Regions from separate parts of the Carboxylicivirga longa genome, predicted to be linked through region 2. Evidence: riboswitches for the same ligand, from Rfam matches in the RefSeq annotation. Region 2 holds a riboswitch; each other region holds the start of a gene.
The links. Region 2 has a riboswitch for cobalamin ahead of ACRD7A_RS13870 (TonB-dependent receptor). Riboswitches for the same ligand answer to the same signal wherever they lie in the genome.
Positions count from the first base shown of each region.

Region 1 (3,285 bases), on a different contig from region 2:
AGTTGCAGTTTGAGGGCATGACCTATACTAATATTCGGGATACCAAACTTTTGTTCGATAACCTTAAGCCGGAAACTACCTACAGCTTCAAAGGTCGCGCGCTTAATAAGGAAGGACAAAGTGCATGGACCAGTTTTACGGCTACTACCAAGGCCGATCCCTTGCAGTTTGCCATTAAGGGCATTGAAGCCGGGAGTACAGCGCGTATGCAGGGCGGTCATGGATTGCATCGCCTCTTCGATTTCGATGAGAACTCCATGATGCACACGGCTTACGGTGATAATTCTATTCCTTTTGAAATTGTGATGGATCTTAAATCCATCAGTCAGGTGGAGAAAATTGTTTACCTGCCTCGCCTGAGCGGTCGTAATGGTGTGGTTCAGAGTGGCCGTTTTTATTACAGCGATGACAAGACGCATTGGACAGAGGCCGGCACCTTCACCTGGAAAGGAGATAATGAAGTGAAAACCTTCTTGTTGAAAGATCAGCCGGTAACCCGTTACATTAAGATGGAGGTGGACAAGGCCGTGGGTAACTTCGGATCGGGTCGTCAGATCTACGTGTTTAAGGTGCCGGGCAGCGAAAGCTACCTGCCCGGTGATATCAATAACGATGGAGTGATCGATGCCAACGACTTGACTTCCTACATGAACTACACCGGTCTGCGTAAGGGCGATAGTGACTTTGGCTATGTTAGCCGGGGTGATGTTAATAAAAACGGACTGATCGATGCCTATGATATCTCCAATGTAAGCACCCAGCTTGAGGGAGGCGTAAGTAATGCTGAGCACAAGGCGCTGACCGGAAAACTCACCTTGCGTGCTGCTAAAACTTCCTATAAGGCAGGCGAAACAGTGGAGTTGACGGTAAGCGGTCATGGCCTGCAGGGCGTTAATGCATTTAGCTTTGCCCTGCCTTACGACGGAAAGATGCTGGAATACATTAATGTGGAGCCTGTAAATACCAAGGCCATGGAGAACCTGACTTATAATCGTTTGCATACGGGTGGCAATCGTGTTTTATACCCCACTTTTGTAAACCGGGGCGATCAGGCTACTCTTGAGGGAGAGGGCAGCATTCTGATCATTCGCTTTAAAGCCAAAAAAGCCTTTAAATTCAATCTTGAAATGCAAAACGGCTTGTTGGTCGATAAAAAACTGAACACGGCAGTCCTTTAAGCGGAGGCAGTGTACTTTACTATTTCACGAGGGTGCCTTTCAATGCGAAGGCATCCTCGTTTGTTTATGGAACGGTTCTTTATAAGCATCTTACGAAAGAGAATCGATTCCTATAACTTTGAACGCTTCATCAGGTTTACTTTCTTATCTATTTCATTGTTACTGTTTGCACACCATAATGTGCCCCGTAGTAGGGAGGTTGTTGTTAAAGGTGTCTGCCGTTACAAAAGCATCGCATTAGTTTATCAATCCGATATAAAACGCTACTTTTGCAGGGTTGCTTAAAAAGGGAATCAGGTGAAATACCTGAGCTGTTCCCGCAGCCGTAATCCATGCCCGATAAGGGAGCATCAGCTTAATGAAACCACTGTCCGCCTATGGTGGATGGGAAGGAAAGGTGATGAAGGAGAGCCGGAAGACCTGTTTGGGTGACACGAATATTCATAAATCTTTCGGGAGATAAAGAAATGATAAAACTGACGACAACATTATTACTCGTAGGCGCATTGATGAGTGCCTGCACACACGCGCCACGCAAGGGGCAAACAGCATCGCAAGCCGCCCAGGCCGATAGTACCTACTATCCTAAATATGCCAAGGGCTTTCACATTAACTATTTCAAGGGATATCGACAGATTGTTATGAACGATCCCTGGGGCGATACAACCCGGCAGGAGACCCTGGCGCTCGTAGCCGATGCACAGCTTAAACCATCCTTGAGCAAAACCCACACTTACGTGCTGCCTTACCCGGCAACACGCTGGATTGCGCTGTCATCCACCATGGTGAACTATGCTGATAAGCTCAATAAGAAACAAAGTATTTGTGGGGTAGCCGAGCCCCGATACATTGCCGATGAATATATCCAATCCGCCATTAAGGACGGTAGCATCCGTAATGTGGGCATGTCCATGTCGCCCGATGTGGAGGTGATGGTGGATCTGGAGCCGGATTTTTTGATGGTGTCGCCTTTTAAAGACAATCATTTTGCCGCTGTTAAAAGTGCCGGAATTCCCATAATTACCAACGCTGATTACCTGGAGCACACCCCTTTGGGACGTGCCGAATGGCTGGTGCTGATGGGCGAATTGCTGGGGGAAGGAAAGACTGCACGTCAGCTCTTTAATGCAATTGAAAAGGAGTATCAGTCCGTTAAGGACTTGGCACAGAAGGTAAAAAATAAGCCCTCAGTATTTACCGGTCACCTTTATCAGGGAGCCTGGTATTCGCCGGCAGGAGAGAGTTACATGGCTAACTTCTTCAAGGATGCAGGCAGCAACTATATTTACAGTAATACTGTGGGAACAGGATCCTTAACCCTCGATTATGAAACTATTATTACCAGGGCCGAGCATACCGATTATTGGGTGATGATAATGAATTATCCCGATGAGGTGACTTATGAGGAGATAAAAAAGATGGATGAGCGATACATTGATTTCGATGCCTATAAAAAACAACAGATCGTCATTACCAATGCTGCATATTCGGGTTATTTCGAAGAAGGTTTGTTGCAGCCGCATTTCGTATTAAGCGATCTGGTGCATGCGCTTCACCCCGGCTTGTTGAAAAATTATCGTCCCCGCTATTTTCACCATTTGACAGAAGAGTAAATATGGAAGAGCATCGAATAAAGTGGATCATGGGATTTGTGCTCTTAGCCGTACTCCTCATACTTTTGTTTCTGATGAATATTGGATTGGGCTCAGTGTCCATCCCTTACAAAGAAATGATGAGTGTGCTGGGGGGTGGGGAAGCAACACGTACGGCCTATACTTCTATTATACTTAAATCACGCCTGCCACAGGCCATTACCGCGGTATTGGCCGGCGCCGGACTGGCGGTGGGCGGTTTACAGATGCAAACCCTGTTTCGTAACCCGCTGGCTGGTCCCTCTATCCTGGGTATCAGCAGTGGTGCCGGATTGGGTGTGGCCATTGTTGTGCTGTTGGCCGGTAATATGCTGGGGGTTAGCATTAGTGGTTATGGTATTTACGGTCACCTTACCGTGGTAACGGCTGCCTTTGTGGGTGCTTTCTTTATTCTTATGCTCATCGTATTTTTCGCACAGGCCTTGCGCGATAACACCATCCTGCTCATCGTGGGC
Region 1 covers NZ_JBNGOZ010000004.1:138,282-141,566, forward strand. Annotated here, with positions in the region: gene ACRD7A_RS04940 (TIM-barrel domain-containing protein) at 1-1,178, shown strand, start outside; cobalamin riboswitch at 1,419-1,620, shown strand; gene ACRD7A_RS04945 (ABC transporter substrate-binding protein) at 1,646-2,791, shown strand; gene ACRD7A_RS04950 (iron chelate uptake ABC transporter family permease subunit) at 2,794-3,285, shown strand, end outside.
Region 1: linked by a shared signal. The riboswitch ahead of ACRD7A_RS04945 (ABC transporter substrate-binding protein) and the one ahead of ACRD7A_RS13870 (TonB-dependent receptor) in region 2 are both predicted to bind cobalamin.

Region 2 (3,285 bases):
TCATTGAAAGTAGGCATGCGGAAGATATGCTTGTAAAAGGCCCGGAGCGTCAGGTTGTGATGGGGCAGCGGCTTGTACGACACAAAGATGGCCGGCGTAAGCTCTTCCTTGTTGGGTGCGGCAGCGGTTCCCTGTGCATCATCACCAATATGCTCATTGATAAAAGTACCCAATAGGCTGGCTTGTGCCTTAAACGCCTCCAGGTTGAGCGCCGTAGCCAGGGCTACAAGGGTGGATCGTCGGGTGGGGTAGGCGGTGCCCTGCTGATTCGATTGCAGCCAATTCCACTGCATATCAGCCGAGAGAGATAGCTCCCACCAGTTGGTCAGCGCGTATTTTTGCGCCAGCGAAATATAGCTTTCCTGCTGCCGGAAGGTGTTATCGATGTACATCAGGGTGGTGTCGGGGTTGAGGTAGCGCATCTTATCATTGGCATACTTCAACTTTAGCATCAGGTCGTAGCGCTCGCTGATTCTTTTGCGCCAGCCGCCCTGTACAAAAAAGCTGCTGTCCCACTGACGCTGGGCATTCATCCAGCGGTTATTGACAATGGCACCGGGAATACCCCGCTCCGAATCGTAGTAATAGGCCTTTAGCTCCCAATGGCCGTCGTCCATGCGGCCGTACAAACCACCTTCGAGACGCAGGGCATGGATGTCGCCGTTTTCACGCGTGGCTGTGGTATCGTAGGCAACCTCGCTACTGCCGGGCAATACCCTTTTGTAGCGAAACTTGTATTTACCTGATGAGTAGATATACTCGGTATTGAAGGAGGCGTTTACCTTATCGTTTATCTTACGCTCGTAAAGCACTGAGGGATTGGCCAGATGGAACGAACCTGTGCGAAAGGTGACTTTCACGTGTTCCTTCTCATCCGCTGAAAATTGCGGCCGTCTGAATTTTAGATAGATGGAGCCTGAAGAGCCGTAGTCACGTGCCGGCTGAAAGATATCGCTCTTCTGTCCGTTGTAAAGGGAAATGCTCTCGATGTTATCCATTGAAAACTTACCGAGGTCGATCTGTCCGTTTTGTGCATTGCCCAGCTGAATGCCATCGTAGAATACCCCCATGTGGTTGGTACCCAGGCTGCGCACATTCACGGTTTTCAATCCGCCAATGCCGCCGTAATCCTTTATCTGCACGCCGGCAAAATAGCGGATGGCATCGGCCACCGACAGGCTGTTGAGGGCTTTCAGCTGCTTACCCTGCAGCTGCTGTGCCGGAATGATGGCTTTAGTACTGTTACGCGGTGCTGCGATTTCTACTTCCAGAATATGCTGCATGCTGTCCAGCTTACTTTGCGCATTAATACACAAAGGCAGGCACAGGTAAAGCAGTAATAAGGAAAATGATTTTCTGTTTGTCATTTGTCTTTCCTAAATATTACTACTTTCAGGAAAAGACACGAAGAAGAGTAAAACAAGCCCTTGGAAGAGCTGCTCTATCTCTAAACTTTAATCCCCGAAAGTTTAAAAATTATGTACTTGTTGGCAGGTCTTCTGACTTATTCCGACTTTTAATACCTTCCCGTTAAGATGAGCTTAACAGTGGTGTTTCATTAAAAGCCACAGACCCATAAGGGTCGGAACTTACAGCAGCGGGAACTGTTGCCGATTCTCACGGCATTCCCTTTTAATTCGTAACGGATATATTCCGTTAATGAAACCAAACAGAGCGCAAAAGTATTATTTATTTTGAATACTCAGCGCTTTTTTTCGAAAAATAAAGTAAGCTGAAATTAAGATTGGGGGCGCGGAGTAATGTATCATCTGATCTTAAGTTTTATATGAACAGAGCTGTATAGTATATAAAATACGTGCTCCCCATCCCCGCGCCTTCGGCACGACACTTCCCCTTTTGCTTGGGCAAAAAAGGGAAGAGTGAAGCAAGCATGGAGTTTGTTTGTTAGACTGTTATTGGGAAGTTCTAGCTTTAGCCTTGAATATGTAAAACCTTCTTCCCCATTTTAGGGATGGGTAACGCCGCTAGACGGGGATGGGGGTGTCAGGCCATAAAAAACCCGGACTCCTGAAACCAGGATCCGGGTTGAAAAACAAACGGATATTTTATGGCAGTAATATCCTTATTTATGCATTAAACTGCTTTATCGCACAATGATGGCACGTGTGGTTACGGACTGATCATTAATGATTTTTACAATATATTGCCCACGTCCATGTTGGCTCAGGTCAATTGCGTTCGTGCTTCTGTATTGTGTATTGGCATACACGAGGCGGCCGGTGATGTTATACACTTGCACATCAAGGGTTGTATTTTGCTGCTCGTCAATGCGGAAAATACCATTGCAGGGGTTTGGATAAATCTTGACCTGCTGTAATGTCGACTCTTCAATGGCTGTGGCCGGTGATACAGTTACCGTAAAGCTTTCCGTTACTGTTTTGCCGTTAGAAGTGGCCTTTAGCGTAATTTGTGTGCTGCCTGCTTTGCTGCCGGGCGTTAAAACTAACTGATTGCCCTCTACTGTCGCAATAGCTACCGTATTATCACTATTTCCAATAACACTCACCAGAATAGATGCATCATTGTTATCGGTGTCCGATACCAGATTGGTCAATAGTAATTTAGTGGGGGCATCGCCAGCTTTTATATCCATATCAGTCAGGTTAAACACCGGCGCATGTGCATCGGGGAATAGGGGCATGGCAGGGAACCAGTAGTAGGGCTCCAGTTCGGTGCGTGAAACCTCTGATCCGTCGGTGCCATCGAATACATATAAAGTATTGGTCATGCTGTTTTGCCCCCAGCCACTTTTAACACCGGTAACATATATTTGGTTTGTTGACTGATGAACGCGGAGTCCCGCTCCATAAAGTTCCATCCCTTCTTCTAAGCTAATAAACGGTGCGCTTAATGAAGTTTCATCTCCAATGATGTATTTGTAAATCGTGTTGCTTCCTGACCACCCTCCGGGTTTAGCCCAGAACAAGGCATTTTCGGTAGCACTGGCACAGAAGCTGTTGGCATTCCATGCAAAGCCAAATGACGAAGGCACCTCAATGCCGGCAGGTAATATTATTTCTTCCTGTGTTAAGGTATAAGGATTCACTTTTAGCAACTTTGTGCCTGCCCCAATATATACCATTCCATCAAAGGCCTGTACTACACCGCTGTAAGATGCGCCTGAAATAGTCTGTTCTAAAGCATCTGTATTGGCGTTAATCACGCAAACTGCATCTTTTTTAACCGCAAATACATAGTTGCCGGCACGCAGCATATTGCCGACTTCGCCGTTTGTTGCATCGATTTGATTACCTACCCCTAATG
Region 2 covers NZ_JBNGOZ010000016.1:39,444-42,728, forward strand. Annotated here, with positions in the region: gene ACRD7A_RS13870 (TonB-dependent receptor) at 1-1,367, opposite strand, end outside; cobalamin riboswitch at 1,473-1,685, opposite strand; gene ACRD7A_RS13875 (DUF5074 domain-containing protein) at 2,105-3,285, opposite strand, start outside.

Region 3 (3,285 bases), on a different contig from region 2:
GACCTGAGTATTCGACTGATTTCACCCAAGGGTAGTGTAGAGTTGGCAGGCAACAATATGCAGGTTAAGAAACAGGAGAAAATACAGGGAGCCTTCCTGATTAAATTGCATGAAGAAGAACTGGAGGGTAGCAGTACCGGGGTGGTACTGGGGGTATACAATGGTAATGAGTTGATCGAAACCATTCATACCACCTTTGTGGGGCCCAATAGAATCAATAATAAGCGTAATTAAAAAGAACAGACCATGAAATTTAACTGGGGACATGGAATTGTAGTCGTTATTGTGGCTGGAGTGCTGGGGTTACTTAGCCTGATGTTTATCACGACACGCCAGCGCATTGATATGGTAACAGACGACTACTACCCGAAGGAGTTGAAATATGAAGATCAGATAAGCAAGATAAAAAATTACAAGGCCTTGGCGAAAAAGGTGACAGTAGAGCAGAAGGGTGGCGTGCTGATCACCTTTCCTGATAATATCGCCGATGCAGATGATATCAAAGGGAGTGTGCATTTATACCGTCCATCGGATAAGAGCCTGGACATTGAAATGCCTGTGAAGCTCAACGAGGCTTATCGCATGCTTTTGCCGCTTGAAGCCTTTAAAAAGGGTAAGTACGAAGTAATTATAGAATGGCAGGCCAATGGGCAGCCTTATCTCACCAGGCAAGTCTTATATATCGATTAAGCATTATGTACATATTGGAAGGTTTTATTTTCGGATTTTTGGGAAGCCTGCATTGTGTAGGTATGTGTGGCCCTTTAGCCCTGGCCTTGCCTTTGCCTGTCAACACGGCTCTGCGAAAGGTTGTAGGAGCGCTACTTTATAATGTTGGCCGTGCTTTCACCTACGGCCTTTTGGGACTTATCTTCGGCATTTTAGGGGCCGGACTTAAGCTTTCCGGTATTCAACAGTGGGTATCTATCGCCTGTGGTGTGATCATGATCCTGTCGGTGATATTGCCGGGGGTGATTAAGATGCCCAAATCAGGAAATAAGCTGTCGTCAACCATCTATACCAAGCTTAAAAACAAAATTGGCGCCTCCCTCAATCGCAAACGCTTAAGCAACCTGCTGGTAATTGGTGTATTAAATGGATTTCTACCCTGCGGACTGGTTTATGTGGCCATATCACGAGCCCTTACCTCGGCTTCGATAAGCGATAGTATATTATTTATGGTGGCCTTTGGGCTGGGTACACTGCCGCTGATGTTTGCCGTGGCGTATTTTGCCAATATTATCAAAAGTCGCTTTTTACACCGATTGCGGCGTACCATACCCGTTTTTATCATCCTGCTGGGCATCTTATTCATCCTGCGTGGCATGAATCTGGGTATTCCAAATATTAGCCCGGCTTTTAGTGATAAAACACAGGAAGTTGAGTGTTGTCACTAATCCAATATGTGGTTTTTGATATCTTTTTTTACCTAATATTGCTTTCTGCTTTAACAAATCACTTACCTTTGTTGCGATTTGGTTCATAAGGCACCTACCGGTGTTATATGATGAAAATGGGAATGCCGTGACCTGTCAGTAGACAGGAATTCGGCAACAGTTTCCGCTGCTGTGATTTCCGATGGGTAATAGTAAACCATCAACTGCAATCAACAAGGCCACTGTCAAAAAAAATGATGGGAAGGCGATTGCAGGGAATAAGTCAGAAGACCTGCCAAAGATTATTCAATTGTTCGTGCCATTCGGAATAAATGCAGGACGATACTACCTTGGTGTATTGCCGCTTCTTTTCCTTTTGTCAGAGCAGTGTTAACAAGCTGAATGTGTGAGATGAGGTGTCAACTGTTACTATGGTTTTTTGTTTGGTCGTTGCCGTTACTGGCCGATGACGAAGTGCGCGATTCGGTTAAAGTACAAGAGGTGGAAATTACAGCTTCGCGTTTAAAACATTTTGCCGTAACCGACAAAGTTGAGCAAGTGGATATCCTTGCTATTCAGCGATATGCTGCGCAAGATATCGGTGCGCTCTTGCAAAAAACTTCCTTAATTAATATTCAATCCAATGGTGGCGCTGGTGCTTTAACAACAGCTAGTATTCGCGGGGCAGCATCTAACCAAACATTGGTAACCTGGAATGGATTACCCTTGAATTCGCTTACGACAGGTGCCAGCGATTTATCAACGATATCGGCTGGCGGTTTTAACGATGTAAGGCTTACCTATGGCGCAGCAGGTTCACTTTATGGGAGTGGCACCATGGGGGGTGTTATTGAGCTTTCGAATCAGCCACGTTGGCAAGAAGGCCTAAAAATATCGGTTTCCAACGAGTTGGGAAGTTATTTAGACCATTCCTATGCTAGGGAGATGAATTCAAGTACCACCAGTAAGGGCGATTTTAAATGGTTATCTAGTTACAAAGGAAATCTTCGGGTACAAGCATCCAATCGTACATTATCCTATGCGGGGCAAGTCTTTTATCAGGATGCAAAGAACAACTTTAATTACATTGATGACTTCGATCATGGCCAACCTACAGAAACTTCACAGCATAACAGGAGTGAGGTGTTTGGTACGCTGCATAGCTTGTATTGGCAAGCCGGTAAAAACCTATTTGATTTTGGTGCCTGGTACCAGGTCAAAGAAAAAGAGTTACCAGGATTGATGGGTGTTGGGGCTCCCATTAGTCATCAAACTCAAAAAGATTCAACCCTTAAACTATATGTAGGTTGGAAAAGGTTAATACGTAATTTCCGACTAGAGGGCAAGGCTGCATATATTTACGATTTTATCCGTTATACCGATAAGGATAATGCCGATAGTGAGTCTTTCAAAATTTTCTCAGAAATAGCTGCCAAGTCTTGGTTTGCCGATCTAAGTACACGTTGGTATGTCAATGATAATTTGAGTGTTGATGTAAATGGTCGCTATAGTTATTTAAAGGCCATCACTGCTAATTATGCCAGCAATATTGTGGAACATGAAGGACGGCTGAATGCCGCAATCAAGTATTCGCCCGAGATTGGTGTCTTTATTGCGACCGTTGGTAAAGACTGGTGTAGCTCAGAATCTGATGAGGTTAAACAGCCAATTTATGAAAATGGAGAAATAGCAGAATATGAAATAATTGAGAACAGTCTACCCAATCCACCCCTCATGTTTTCACTAAGTGGTAAAATTATAATTTCTCCGCAATGGCTGGCTGCTCGAGGAAAGGTGGCAACCCATTTTCGTCGCCCTACCTTTAATGATCGTTATTGGAAGCCGGGGGGTAATCTGTCACTGAAACCGGAAGAAGGCTTTAATTATGAGGTGGGATTTGAAATGTTTG
Region 3 covers NZ_JBNGOZ010000004.1:15,055-18,339, forward strand. Annotated here, with positions in the region: gene ccoG (cytochrome c oxidase accessory protein CcoG) at 1-234, shown strand, start outside; gene ACRD7A_RS04510 (FixH family protein) at 247-690, shown strand; gene ACRD7A_RS04515 (sulfite exporter TauE/SafE family protein) at 696-1,397, shown strand; cobalamin riboswitch at 1,460-1,690, shown strand; gene ACRD7A_RS04520 (TonB-dependent receptor plug domain-containing protein) at 1,788-3,285, shown strand, end outside.
Region 3: linked by a shared signal. The riboswitch ahead of ACRD7A_RS04520 (TonB-dependent receptor plug domain-containing protein) and the one ahead of ACRD7A_RS13870 (TonB-dependent receptor) in region 2 are both predicted to bind cobalamin.